Regions from separate parts of the Micromonospora luteifusca genome, predicted to be linked through region 4. Evidence: riboswitches for the same ligand, from Rfam matches in the RefSeq annotation. Region 4 holds a riboswitch; each other region holds the start of a gene.
What was found. Region 4 has a riboswitch for cyclic di-AMP ahead of JOD64_RS24060 (C39 family peptidase). Riboswitches for the same ligand answer to the same signal wherever they lie in the genome.
Positions count from the first base shown of each region.

Region 1 (3,464 bases), 3.6 Mb from region 4:
CGGCGGCCCGGGAGCGTCCGGAGGATTACCGGGACTACGCGCACGTGGTGGTGGACGAGGCACAGGACGTCTCGCCGATGCAGTGGCGGATGGTCGGTCGGCGTGGCCACCTGGCGTCCTGGACGGTGGTGGGTGACCCCGCGCAGACCGCGTGGACCGGCGATCCGGAGGAGCTGAACCGGGCCCGCGACCAGGCGCTGGGCCGGCGCAAGCGACACGACTTCACGCTCACCACCAACTACCGCAACTCGTCGGAGATCTTCGCGGTGGCGGCGGCGGAGATCCGCCGGCTCTACCCTGACCTGCCGCTGCCGACCGCCGTCCGCTCCACCGGGGTCGATCCGGTCGAGCTGGTGGTGCCCCCGACGGGGTTGGAGACCGCCACCGTGGAGGCGGCGGCCGGCCTGCTGGCCGAGGTGGAGGGCACGGTCGGGGTGATCACCCCGGTCCCCCGCCGCGACGAGGTCGCCGGCTGGCTCACCGCGCTCGACGCTCCGCGGCTGCAGGTGGTGACCAGCCTGGAGGCCAAGGGCATGGAGTACGACGGGGTGGTGCTGGTCGCCCCGAGCGAGATCCGGGCGGATCCGGGTGCCGGGGTACGCACCCTGTACGTGGCGCTCTCCCGGGCCACTCAGCGACTCACCACCCTCGACCCGACCGGCTGATCCGTGACGAATGACCGGACGGGACAGCGGCCGGCCGCATACTTGCATACATAGCGATGTGAGCATACATTTGACCGGGTCCCGACTGGCGGCGGAAGGTGGGTCTCGTGGGCGCAGGTCATGACCACCACCATGGGTCGGTCGCCAATGCCGCACACCAGCACAGGGGACGGCTCTGGGCGGCGTTCGGGCTCCTCGCCACCCTGATGGTGGTCGAGGCGGTGGCCGCCCTGCACACCGGCTCACTCGCCCTGCTCTCCGACGCCGGGCACATGTTCACCGACGTGCTCGGCATCGGCATGGCGCTCGCCGCGATCACCGCCACCCGGCGGGCCACCGGCGACCCGCAGCGCACCTTCGGGCTCTACCGACTCGAGGTGCTCGCCGCACTCGCCAACGCCGTCCTGCTCTCCGCCGTCGCGGTCTACGTGGTGATCGAGGCGATCCGCCGCTTCGGTGATCCGCACGAGGTCATCGCCGGACCAATGCTCGCGGTGGCCGTGCTCGGCCTGCTCGCGAACGTCGGCGCCTTCGCCCTGCTCCGCGCCGGAGCCCGGGAGAGCATCAACCTTCAGGGCGCCTATCTCGAGGTGCTCGGCGACCTGCTCGGCTCGGTCGGCGTGATCGGCGCGGCGCTGCTCATCACCGTCACCGACTGGTGGTGGGCCGACCCACTCGTCGCGGTCGCCATCGGTGTGTTCATCCTGCCGCGCACCTGGCGGCTGGCACGCGCCGCCGTCCGCATCCTGGTGCAGGCCGCCCCGGAGCACCTCCAGGTGACCGCCGTGCACGACCGGCTGGCCGCCGTCCCCGGTGTGGTCGAGGTGCACGACCTGCACGTCTGGACGCTCACCTCGGGCATGGAGGTGGCCTCCGCACACCTGACCATGGCGCCCGGCGCCGAGGTCGGCGCAGTGCTCAGCGCGGCGCGTACAGCCCTGCACGACGACTTCCGAATCGAACACGCGACGTTGCAGATCGAGCCCGGTGCCACCTCCGGGGCCTGCGGCTCAATCGAGTGGTGACGGCGCTTTTCTGGTGACGGCGCACGCACCGTCCGTCACATCGGCTGCAACCGCCCCACCGGCACCGGTAGGCTCGGTCCCGGCCTCCACCAGGCGGCGCCCTCCCGGCGCCGGTGGCGGTCGCCGCCTAATTGCCACATAGGCGAACCGGGGAACCACGTTCCTGGGGTGCATCCGCGTCAGCGGTAGGGATCTTCCGTCCCGAACCCGTCAGCTAACCCGGTCGGCGGCTGACGGAAGGACATGCACAGTGGCACCAGCACGACCACCCGCCGCCCGACTCGCGGCCCTGATCGTCGCGATGCTCGCCCTCGGCATCGCTCTCCCGGCCGGCACCGCCTCGGCCGCTCCCCCGACCGGCCTGCAGGCCGCCGCACCCGACTCCGACGAAGAGGGTGGCACCCCGGCGCTGCGCGCCCAACTGGAGGCCGCCAGCAAGGGCTACCTGGACGCGAAACGCGCTCTGGACACCTCCGTGCAGCGCCAGCAGCAGCTCACCACCCGGCTGAAGACCATCGAGGTCGAGCTCGCCCAACGCAACGGCAAAGTTGGCGAGATCGCCGGCGTGGCGTACCGCACCGGCCGGCTCGGCACGATGGCGGCGCTGCTCAACAGCGGCACCCCCGACGGATTCATGGACCGGGCCGCCACCCTGGGCGCGGTGGCCGCCAACGAGGACAAGGTGCTGCGCGACCTGCACACCAGCAAGGACCAGGCCAACCGCACCCGGGTCGCCCTCAACGGCGAGGTCACCGAGCAGCGCAAGCAGGTCGCGGTGATGGCCAAACGCAAGGAGCAGGCCGAGCGGGCCCTCACCGTGGCCAACACATCCACGCCGCAGACCACCGCCGACACCGGCTCCAACCGGGGCACCTCCGCCGCCAACGCGAAGCCCGCGCCACGCAACTCCAACGGCTCCTGGCCATCGGAGTCGTGCAGCGTCAACGACCCCACGCCCGCCAGCGGCTGCATCACCCCGCGCACCCTGCACGCGCTCAACCAGGCCAAGGCCGCAGGCTTCACCCGGTACGTCTCCTGCCACCGCCCCAGCGGCTCCGGAGAACACCCGAAGGGCCGGGCCTGCGACTTCGCCGCGCAGAAGAACGGCTTCGGCGGAAACGCCACCGGCGGCGACAAGACGTACGGCAACAACCTGGCCGCGTACTTCATCCGCAACTCCAACCAGCTCGCCGTCCTGTACGTGATCTGGTACCGGCAGATCTGGCTGCCCAGCAGCGGGTGGAAGTCGTACAGCGGGGCGGGCGGCGACCCGTCCAGCGCCCACACCAACCACGTGCACCTGTCGGTCTACTGACCCACCCGCTGTTCGGGATGTGTCACGGCGGGGCTCACCGCCGCAGACCCGCCCGAGGCGGGTAGGTCTCCCGGCCGGACCGGCCAGGGGATGATCCACACGCTTTCGCCGATGTCGGGGTATCCGGGTTGACGGGATACCCCGACACTGGCGACGTGTTATCGATCTTGGATGGGTGACGATCTCGCCGCCCACGGACCGGCTACGTCGCCGGGCGTACCTCTGATGTCGTCGGCGGTCGGACGACCCGGCAGTGACCCGCGGGCAGCATCGCGGTATGCCTCGGATCCCACCCACCGCCCGCAAGGGCCTCCTCACCCTGCACCTGGTCACCTCGCTCGGCTGGCTCGGCACCGACCTGGTGCTGCTCACCCTCGGCATCGCCGTGCAGCGTGGCGCCGATCCGGCGGCGGTCTACCCGGTCACGGCGCTGGTCGGCACCGTGCTGTTCGCGCCGCT
Region 1 covers NZ_JAFBBP010000001.1:1,630,204-1,633,667, forward strand. The annotation lists gene JOD64_RS06910 (HelD family protein) at 1-665, shown strand, start outside; gene JOD64_RS06915 (cation diffusion facilitator family transporter) at 773-1,690, shown strand; cyclic di-AMP (ydaO/yuaA leader) riboswitch at 1,805-1,935, shown strand; gene JOD64_RS06920 (coiled-coil domain-containing protein) at 1,941-3,005, shown strand; gene JOD64_RS06925 (hypothetical protein) at 3,283-3,464, shown strand, end outside.
Region 1: another riboswitch for cyclic di-AMP. It lies ahead of JOD64_RS06920 (coiled-coil domain-containing protein); the one in region 4 lies ahead of JOD64_RS24060 (C39 family peptidase).

Region 2 (3,464 bases), 2.0 Mb from region 4:
ACCTCCATCGTGTTCGGGGTGCCTTCGGGGCGCAGCGCGATGTCGTTGACCAGTGGCGCGTCCGCGGACGGTGCGGAGCGCAGCACCACCGCCGACGAGCCGCGCGGCGCGCAGGGCACACCGGCGGTGACGCAGCCGATGAACGCCGGCTGGTTGGTGGCGAAGTCCGGGTCGATCCGGACCAGACCGGTGGCCGGGGTGCCGGTGTCCAACCGTGGCGCGTGCAGCAGCTCGAAGTAGTGCGTCCAGTCCCAGTACGGGCCGGTGTCCCAGTGCATCCCGCGTACGGTCGCTGCGGTGGTGCCGGGCACGTTGTCGTGGCCGATGATGTGCTGGCGGTCCAGCGGAATGCCCAGCCGCAGCGCGAGGTGCCGGACCAGCTTCGCCGAGGTCCGATACATCGCCTCGGTGTACCAGGTGCCCTGCGCCGCGAAGCCCTCGTGCTCCAGCCCGACCGACTTGGCGTTGACGTACCAGTTGCCGGCGTGCCAGGCGACGTCCTTGGTCTTCACGTGCTGGGCGACGTGCCCGTCCACGGAACGCAGCGAGTAGTGCCAGCTCACGTAGGTCGGGTCCTGGACGAGCTTCAGGGTGGTGGCCCAGCTCGCCTCGGTGTCGTGGATGACGATGTACTCGATCTTCTGCCGGTCGGGCCGGTCGGAGAGGTCGTGGTTGCCGTAGTCCCCGTCGCCGAACGCCGCGTAGGGCGCCGGAATCCATTCGCAGGAAATGGTGCTGGGGCACTCCAGCCCGTCCGGGCGGGCGAGGCGGCGCAGGCCCAGCCGGTCCAGCCAGGAACGCTCGGGCCGGATCGCCCGGGCCGGCAGCGTGATCCGCTGGCCGTCGTCGGTCACCCGCGACTCGCCGGTGCCGATGGTGGTGAAGACCTCGTCGGCGAAGGCCGCCGCGGCGTCGGCACTGTCCGCGCCGGCGTAGCGGGCCACCGCGCCGTACCAGGTGGCCGGGTCGGTGCCGGCACCGACGGGGGCGCCCAACTCCCGCTGGTACGAGGCCAGCAGCGCCGCCCCGCCTCGGATGTTGACGTCGGCGTCGGTGCGTAGTGCGTCGGGAGCGGCACCGGTCAGTGCCGCGGCGGCGTCCACGGTCTGCAACGCGGCGGCGGGCGGCGCGGGGTCGTCGGCCGGCCGGGGAGCGGGTGCGAGCGTGGGGCGGGATTCGTCGCCGCGCGGGTCCTCGGTGCCGGCGTCGTGGTGGCCGCCGACCGGCAGAGCCGCCACATGTCGGGCGTCAGTCAGGTGCATCGGGCCGTAGCCGCCGCTGGTGCTCGGTGTGCCGGCGTTGCTGTCCCAGCGGGACTCCAGGTAGGAGACGCCGAGCAGCACGTCGGTCGGTACGCCGTATTCGGCCGCTGCGGCGGCGTACTGCTGCTGGCGGTCGGCGGTGGGTGCGGCGGCCGCGCTGGCGGGTAGCGGTACCGCGGTCGCGGCGGCGACCACGGCGGCGGCGAGCAGTGTGCGCCGGCAGGCGGACAGGGTTGGATGGTGCATCGAACCCCCTAGATTCCACGAATGAAGGTGAGGTCACCTTCGCGCCGGCCGGGAGTCCGCGTCAATACCTTTCCATGTCTCGACGCGTCGAGAAAGAAATCTTCGCGTACGGGCAGTGACCCTCCCTGATCGGTACGGAGTGTCACGGCCGTGCGGGTTGCGGATCGGTAACGGGCGTCTCTACTCTGGTCATTCGTCGGCCCGATAGCAGCTCCGCCCAACCCGGGCGGTAACGGACCGACACCGCCGAGTCGTTTCCGAACGAACCGGGGACCCAGGTCCCCCGGGGTGAATCCGCAGCAAATGCGGTAGGGCGCCGACTTCCCGCCCGAACCCGTCAGCTAACCCGGTAGGCGGTCAGGAAGAAGGAGTACGGAACCCGGTGGCACTCCATGCCCCGCGGCCGTCGTCCGGGCGGCCGGCATCAGCCGGCCCGACGTCGATCGTGCCGCGCCCACGCAGTTCCCGCTTCACCACCGCTCTCGCCGCACTGATCGGCGTCGCCGTCGTCCTGACGGGCAGCGCCACAGCGGCCCACGCCGACCCGAGCGTCGCCGAGATCGAGCGCCAGATCGACGCCGACTGGAACAAGCTCGAACCGATCATCGAGCAGCACAACGCCACCCGGGCCGACCTCGCCGCGAAGCGCAAGCAGGCCGACGCGGTGGCCGCCCGGATCGCCCCGCTGGAGCGTCAGGTCGACGCCGCGATGAACAAGGTCAGCGCCCTGGCCGTGCGCGCGTACAAGGGCGAGAACGTCGCGACCGTCAATGCGGTGCTGGGCAGCCGGTCACCCGGCGAGGTTGTTGGCCAGCTCGAGATGCTCGACCGCTTCGCGCACAACCAGCAGCAGGACGTGCGCGAGGTGGCGGATCTGCGCGACGATCTGGCCGCGCAGAAGGCGCCACTCGACGAGATGGTGGCCCAGCTGACCCGCACCGAGGCCCAGTTGGCTGCGAAGAAGAAGCAGATCAACGATGAGATCGACAAGCTGCAGAAGCTGCGTCTCAAGGTGTACGGCAGTGGTGGCGGCGGCCCGTTGCGTCCGGCGCCGTGCCCGGGCAGCTATCCCGGCGGTGCCGCGGGCACGGCGGTCAAGTTCGCCTGCGCCCAGATCGGCAAGCCCTACGTCTGGGGTGCCGAGGGTCCGAACTCGTACGACTGCTCCGGTCTGATGCTGGCGGCCTGGGCGAAGGCCGGCGTGTCGCTGCCACACAATGCCGCCGCGCAGAGCCGCGCCACCAAGGATGTCAGCAGGGCCAACCTGCGCCCCGGCGATCTGGTCTTCTACTACAGCGACATCCACCACGTCGGCATGTACGTCGGCGGCGGCTGGGTGGTGCACGCCTCGCAGGCCGGTCAACCGGTCAAGATGAAGAAGGTCGACGACGGCCCGATCCACAGCTATGGCCGCCCAGGCTGATCGAGGGTGACCGAAGGGCCCGTCGCGATTCGTCGCGGCGGGCCCTCGTCGTTACCGGTTCAGCGGGTGGGCCAGGTGCGCCAGTGCTGCCAGGCGCGGCTCGGCGTCGGCCCTCGCTGGCCCTGGTACCGCGAGCCGTAGACCACCGAGCCGTACGGGTGCTCGGCCGGCGAGGACAGCCGGAAGATGCAGAGCTGCCCGATCTTCATGCCCGGCCAGAGGGTGATCGGCAGGTTAGCCACGTTGGACAGCTCCAGCGTCACGTGACCGGAGAAACCCGGGTCGATGAAGCCGGCGGTCGAGTGCGTGAGCAGCCCGAGGCGACCCAGCGAGCTCTTCCCCTCCAGCCGGCCGGCGAGCTGGTCACCGAGCGAGATGACCTCCAGCGTCGAGGCGAGCACGAACTCCCCCGGGTGCAGCACGAACGGCTCGCCGTCGGGCACCTCGACCGCCGAGGTCAGGTCGTCCTGCTGCATCGCCGGGTCGATGTGTGTGTAGAGGTGGTTGTTGAAGACCCGGAACAACCGGTCGAG
Region 2 covers NZ_JAFBBP010000001.1:3,279,035-3,282,498, forward strand. The annotation lists gene JOD64_RS14705 (N-acetylmuramoyl-L-alanine amidase) at 1-1,508, opposite strand, end outside; cyclic di-AMP (ydaO/yuaA leader) riboswitch at 1,743-1,878, shown strand; gene JOD64_RS33775 (C40 family peptidase) at 1,891-2,931, shown strand; gene dcd (dCTP deaminase) at 2,991-3,464, opposite strand, start outside.
Region 2: another riboswitch for cyclic di-AMP. It lies ahead of JOD64_RS33775 (C40 family peptidase); the one in region 4 lies ahead of JOD64_RS24060 (C39 family peptidase).

Region 3 (3,464 bases), 1.5 Mb from region 4:
TGGTGACCAGCGCGGCCAACTCCCACCAGAAGTCCAGGTCGAAGACCCCCACGCTGGTGGCCAGTGACGCGATGTACGCAACGGTGATCGCCATCGCGACCAGCAGCATCATGCCGGGCGCCCGGTCCCGCACCTCCCGCACCGCACCGACGAGGAACGGCCAACCGCCCCACCAGAACACCACCGAGCCGAGCACCGGGCCGACCCAGGATCGGCCCGGGACGTCCCAGCGCAGGCCCAGCTGATCCGACACGAGGTGACTGGCCAGGACCACCGGGACGGTGAGCACCAGGCAGACCCAGAAGCGGAGGCGGAACAACTCCGGATCGTGCCCGGCGTGCCTGTCGTGCCCGGCGTGCCCGTCGTGCCCGTCGTGCCCGTCGTGCTCGGCGTGTTGGGCAGGTTTGTCCGGGGCGCCGTGCTGCTGGCGATCGGGGTCGGGCGGCAACGGATCGGGCATTCCTCCAACATGCCCGGCCGGGGACCGCCACGCGGGCGGTTCAGCCACCGACACTCCGGCACGACCGGACTCCCCGGGGTCGACCCGGTTAGCATTCCCTCCGATGACCCTCCGACAGTGAGCCGACCAGCCCGCCGACACGTACCCGCACCGGATCGTTGGGAGTCTCGCCTTGGGTTCCGGCCACACCCATACCAATTCGTCCGCCCCGCCCCGGGTACGACGGATCCTCGTCCTGACGGTGGTGCCCCTCTTCGTCGCCACCGTGCTCGCCGCGGTGCTGCTCTGGCCGCGCGGAGGATCACCGCAGACCGATGGCGGTGCGGACGTGCCGCGCTTTCCCGGCACGGTGACCCGGGTGGTCAGCGAGCCGTGCCCCCCGGTGCCATCGGTCCCCGAGGGCACACCGAGGACCGGCGACGGGCGGTGCGGCACGGTCGACGTCCGGGTGGACGACGGGCCGACCGCCGGCCAGCAGGTGCGGACACCGGTGCCCGACGGACCCGGCGCACCTCGGGTCGAGGTCGGCGACGAGGTCATCCTGGTCGAGCTGACTGATCCCACCGATCCCACCACCAGCAACTGGAACATCGCCGAGCACCAGCGCGGCACCCCGATGGTGTGGCTGGCGGTGGTCTTCGCGGCCGCGATCATCGCGTTCGGTAGGTGGCGGGGCCTGGCCGCGCTCGCCGGGTTGGCCGCCAGCTTCGCCATTCTGCTCAGCTTCGTGCTACCGGGCATCGGCGCAGGCAGATCACCACTGCTGGTGGCGGTGGTCGGCGCGGCGCTGATCATGTTCGTGGTGCTCTATCTGACGCACGGGGTCACCGCCCAGACCTCGGTCGCGGTGCTCGGCACCCTGGGCAGCCTGGTGCTGACCGGGGTGCTGGCCAGCATCGCCACGGCCGCGACCCACCTCACCGGCTTCGGCAGCGAAGATGCCACCACCCTGTCGATGTTCCAGGGCGACGTGGACCTGCACGGTCTGCTGCTCGCCGGGATCATCATCGGATCGCTCGGGGTGCTCGACGACGTGACCGTCACCCAGGCGGCGACCGTCACCGAGCTGGCGAACGCCAACCCGGGGCTGACCCGGTTGCAGCTGTACCGTGCGGCCACCCGGGTCGGCCGCGCACACATCGCCTCCACTGTCAACACCATCGTGCTGGCGTACGCGGGCGCGTCGCTACCCCTGCTGCTCCTGCTCAGCGCCGACTCGCGGCCGATCGGGCAGCTCCTCACCAGTGAGTTCCTCGCGCAGGAGATCGTCCGCAGCGCGGTCGCCACACTCGGTCTGATCGCCGCCGTGCCGCTGACCACCGGGCTGGCCGCGGTGGTGACCGCCGCCGGGCGCACCGCTGCCCCGCCGTCCACCGACACCCCCGTCTCGCGGCCCCAACCGGACCGCGCGGAGGCACTGGCCGCACTCATCTCGCCGCGAACGGGTCACTCCGACGAGCCGGATCAGACGCGGACCCCGCCCCCGCCCTCGGCCACCGGCGGATGGCTGGAGTCGAACAGAAGCACGGATCCGGCATGGTGACACTCCGCAGCGTGACCGGATGAGCAGCCAACTTGAGAACCGCGTCACTGGTCACGCAACGCTATGACGAAAAGACACTTTTGGTCGGCATCCAGGCGTAGCTCAGTCGGTCGACTCTCGGGTAACCTCGCTGCCGGTTACCGATGAAGGCGCGAAGCGGCGCCTGCGGTGCCGCCGCCCAATCGCCAACCGGCGAACCGGGGACCCAGGTACGTGGGGTGAATCCGCGTCAGCGGTAGGGGCCACTTCCGCCCCGAACCCGTCAGCTAACCCGGTCGGCGGTCGACGGAAGGGAACATTGTGACGGCACCCCTACGCCGCTGGCTGACACCCGTGGTGGCCGTGATCGCCGCACTGACCGTGCTCGCTGGGCCCCTCCCCGCCCACGCCGCCCCGACGACACCCACCCCGTCCGGGCACGAGGAGGACAACGAGCCCCAGCTGATCACCGACGTCATCGAGCAGGCCAACCGCGACTACTCGGCCGCCAAGTCCAAACTGGACAAGTCGAAGAAGCGGCAGCTCGAGCTGGCGTTGGAGGTCGACCGGGCCAAGGCCGACCTGGACGCGCTGGCCCCACAGGTCGGGCAGATCGCCGCCCAGTCGTACCGAACCGGCCGGATGGGTGCCCTCGCGATGCTGCTCGAGAGCGACGCCCCTGACACGTTCGTCCAACGCGCCGCGGCGCTCGACGAGATGAACATGGTCAACGAGCAGAAGCTTTCCAAGGTCAACGAGGCGAAGGCCCGCGCCGAGCAGGCCAAGCTGGCCCTCGACACCGAGGTCCGTGAGCAGCAGAAGCAGACCGCACTGATGGCGAAGCGGAAGAGTGAGGCAGACAAGGCGCTCGCCCTCGTCGGCGGGAAGGGGTTCACCGGCGGCCTGGTGGACGCCACCTCGCCGGTCGCCAGGATCGGGCCGGGTCGCGACGCCGACGGCGACTGGAAGCCCCAGTCGTGCAGCGAGAAGGACCCCACCACGTCCGGTTGCATCACGCCGCGCACGCTGCACGCGTACAAGGAGGTCAAGCGGGCCGGCTTCAACCGGTTCGTCGGCTGCTACCGCTCCGGCGGGCCGTGGGAGCACCCGAAGGGCCGCGCCTGCGACTGGTCGCTGCAGAAGAGCGGCTTCGCCCCGTGGCACAACGACGACACCCGGAAGTACGGCAACAACGTCGCCGCGTTCCTCATCCGTAACGCCGACCGACTCGGCATCTACTACGTGATCTGGAACCGGCAGATCTGGTTCCCGGCGACCGGCTGGAAGTCGTACAGCGGGCCGTCGAACCACACCGACCACGTCCACATGTCGCTGCTCTGACCCGCAGGATCCTGCGTCGAGGGCCGTTCCGCGTAGCGCGGAGCGGCCCTCGTCACGTCAGGCGGCAGCGGCCGGATCGGTCGACGCGTTCGGCACGTCGAGCGTCGCGAGGCCGGCCGGCACTGCGGCCACCGGGCGCAC
Region 3 covers NZ_JAFBBP010000001.1:3,760,748-3,764,211, reverse strand. The annotation lists gene JOD64_RS17075 (heavy metal translocating P-type ATPase) at 1-460, opposite strand, end outside; gene JOD64_RS17070 (YibE/F family protein) at 633-2,003, shown strand; cyclic di-AMP (ydaO/yuaA leader) riboswitch at 2,169-2,299, shown strand; gene JOD64_RS17065 (coiled-coil domain-containing protein) at 2,304-3,323, shown strand; gene JOD64_RS17060 (carbonic anhydrase) at 3,381-3,464, opposite strand, start outside.
Region 3: another riboswitch for cyclic di-AMP. It lies ahead of JOD64_RS17065 (coiled-coil domain-containing protein); the one in region 4 lies ahead of JOD64_RS24060 (C39 family peptidase).

Region 4 (3,464 bases):
AGGCATAGCCGCTCAGCGGTACGGGTCGAGCAGCGCCAGCACGGCCGCCGGGTCCTCCACGTGCGCGTTGTGCCCGAGACCGGGCAGAGTGGCGACCGGTACGTCGTACTCCTTGAGCTGAGCGTCGGTGACCATCGGGTCGTGTTCACCGCGCGCCAGCACCACCGGCACGTCGATCGCCGCCAGTAGTGCGGCCAGGTTGGGCTCGCCGACGGCGAAGGCGTTCGGATCCATGGCGAGACGCCACCGGCCGTCGACCTGACGCAGCCCGGCGTCCACCACCGGGTGGTCCGGCGGGAGCAGACCGGCCAGTCCGGCGACGCGCAGGTAACGGCGGGCCGCCTCGGTACGGCTGGCGAACCAGCTCACCGGACGCGCGGCCAGGTCGGCGGCGCGTTCCAGCTCGGCGGGTGACCAGAGCGCCTTGATGCCCAGCCCGACCACCGCGTCCACCGGTATTCCGGCGGCACGGGCGGCCAGCGCCAGGCCGACGACCCCACCGAGCGAGTGCCCGAGCACGACGACGCGGTCGTCGGAGGCCAGACCCTGCGCGATCTGCCGGGCGAAACCCTCGAAGGAGTACGACGGCAGCGGCGCCGCCCAGCCGTGGCCGGCGAGGTCCGGTGCCAGCCACCGCCCGGGCCAGTGCTGCTCCAGCAGCGGCGCCCAGGGCAACCAGACGTCCCCGGTCGCCCCCATCCCGTGCAGCAGCAGCAGGACGGGCCGACGGCCGGCCCGACCAACCGATTCATCCACCACGGCCGCAGTCTGCCACGGTTCACCGCCCCGGACGAGAGTCGTCGATGGCGGCGTACCCCGGACCGCTTCGGAAAGACACCGCGGGCGCCGGCCCCTCGTGAGGGACGGCGCCCGCGGCGGTCAGCGTGCCTGGGTCAGGCGGAGTAGCCCCGGCTGGTGATCCAGTTGGCCAGGTCGATCGTGGTGATCCAGTACGACGGGTCGGCCGGGTTCGCCGAGTCGGCGATCCGCACGGTCCGGCCGTTGTCCTTGTAACCCACGACGGCGATGTAGTGCCCGCCGCCGTAGGAGTGCCACCCACCGTCGGTGTCGGTGGCGTCGCCGACCACGTTGGCCACCACGCCCCGCCCGTCGGTGATGGCCTTGACGACGTCGGCCTGGAGTCGGTCCATCTGCGCCGGGCTGGGTGCGCCGGCGAACATCCGGGTCCGGTACGGGGAGCCCTTCACCTCGGCGTTGAGCACCCGGGTGGTGTCCTCGGCCGAGTTGGTGCCCATCTCGGTGGTGCCCAGCTCGGCACCGAGTTCCTCCTGGGTGCGGTCGATGCCGGTGGCGCTGAGCGCGTTGCGGGTGGCCGCCGGGCCGCAGTTGTAGTACGTGTTCTGCGCCTCGTACTCGTAGTCGAGCACCTTGGTCGCCGGCGGCTTCGGCGGCTCCGGCTTACGGGTCAGGTCCGGGTTGGTGCTGGCCTTGGCGGCGGGAGACGCGGCGCTGGTGGCCGGGGCAGCGCTGGCCGAGGGGGAAGCATCGGGTGCCTCGCCGAGGGAGGCGACGGTGTCGCTGCGCATCTCGGCGACCGTGGTCGCGGTGCGCTGGCTGGCCGGAGCGTCGTCGGTGGTGGTGAGCAGAGCGCCGGTGGTGGTGGCGATCACGAGGGCCGCGGCGGAGGCGGCGGCGATCTGGTACGGGCGCTGGGTGGCGAAGCGTCGGAGTTGACGCTGCATGGTGTGCTTCACGGGTCCTCCACGGATCGGGGGGGAGAGCGGCACACCGCGGCCGGACCGGTATCCGGGCAGGCGTCAGCGCACGGACCGTGGTCCGCGGATGGTGAACCGCTCAGGGGAACGCCCGGCGTGGCCGGGCGGGAAAGGCGATGACCCGGGGGGTCAGCTCACCGTCACTGGACGAATGAGCGGGGGCACCGCTGCGCCGTGGAGGCGAGGGAACAACCGAGGGGTGGAAAGGTGCTGCACGAGTTGGGAACTCCTTCCGACACCGCCTACCGGGTTAGCTGACGGATTCGGGCGGGAAGATCGCCCTACCGCGGGCCGTGGCTCGCGGATTCACCCCGGACTTACTGATGGGTCCCCGGTTCGTTGATCACGATTGAGCGGGTCGGCGCGGCGTCGCCTCTTGCGATCGATTACCGCACCGGACGGGACGACACTACTGGCCTTGTCCGCACCGCGCCAAGCAAGGTTCACCTGCGTAAACCCGATTCGCTGCGGCAATTTCTGCGCGTATTGCCGATGATGTGACTCGATGGGACAACCCGTTACGGCGACGCCTGTGGGCGACAACCGGACAGGGCGTCGACAACGCGGCCACATTTACGGGACAGATCGAGCCGATCGTGCCGGACGTCCGATTTTCGAATGGCGTGACGGGGCTCACGTAACGGATCGGACTCAACCCGCGCGAGCCGGCCGCCAACGTGCCACGAGGGCGGGACGAGTCGCCCCGCTCGCCGCCCCTCGGGCGGGTGCCGGGCTCGGCCGCAACCGGGCCGCTGCCGCGTACGCCTCCTCGGCGAGGGTGCGCGCCGACTCGGCGGCCAGTTCCGCGTCCCGCCAGGCGACCCGCTCCTCGGTGGCGGCGGCCTGGTAGTCGGCCAGTCTCGCGTCCCGGATCGTCCGGCTGAGCAGCGCCTCCTGCTCGACCGGGTGCCGTCGGGGATCCCACCCGTGTCGGTGCCCGAACACGTCACCGAGCTGCGCCATGGTCAGGTCGCCCCGCCAGTACGCCGCCGTCGCCGCGCGGTGCAGGTAGCGCTCCCGGGATGCGTACTCGGCGGGGGTCCGGGGTGTGTGCGGGGTGGGCAGCGCCGCAGAACCCGCGAAGCGGCGGGCGGCGGTGTCCGCCTCGTCGTACCCCGCCCAGGCCCGTTCCAGCTGCTCCTGGGCGGTGAGCCAGGCCTCACGGCGCCGCCGTGCCGTCCTGGCCGCCCCGGCCGCGGCGACGGCTACCTCCTCGGCGTACCGGCGCAGGTCGACGGCCTCGGCCGCGGCCAACTCGCGGGCGGTCGGCGCGGCCGGGAGCGGATCGTCCGTGGGCCGGTCCCGCTCGGGGCGGGCGACCAGCGCGGCGAGCACGCCCAGTGCCAGCAGGAACAGGGTCGACCAGATGGCAGCGGCCTGCGGCACCTCGGTCACGAACTGGTAGAAGACGACGGTCTCCATGGTCGGCACCTCGGGGAGAGAGCAAAGCGATGGGAAGCCCAGCCGGCCAGATGGCCACGGCGGGCCACGGATCGGCGGGGTGCGGAGCGGGTAGGTCGACAGGGTGCGGCGACGGGACGTTGGTCCCGGTGACTCAGCGCCCGGGTGGGCCGCGGGGAGCCCAGCCGTGCGGGCCGTCGACGAGAGGCAGCCGGTTGGCCCCGGCCGCGCGCACCGGCAGCACGCCGGTCGCGATGGTGCCCAGGCCTCCGGGCGGCGCCGGTTGCGAGTCGACCGACCCTGCCGGGGAGGACGCCTCGGCGGCCC
Region 4 covers NZ_JAFBBP010000001.1:5,257,491-5,260,954, reverse strand. The annotation lists gene JOD64_RS24070 (CDP-glycerol glycerophosphotransferase family protein) at 1-8, shown strand, start outside; gene JOD64_RS24065 (alpha/beta fold hydrolase) at 13-759, opposite strand; gene JOD64_RS24060 (C39 family peptidase) at 894-1,715, opposite strand; cyclic di-AMP (ydaO/yuaA leader) riboswitch at 1,961-2,102, opposite strand; gene JOD64_RS24055 (hypothetical protein) at 2,388-3,158, opposite strand; gene JOD64_RS24050 (hypothetical protein) at 3,292-3,464, opposite strand, start outside.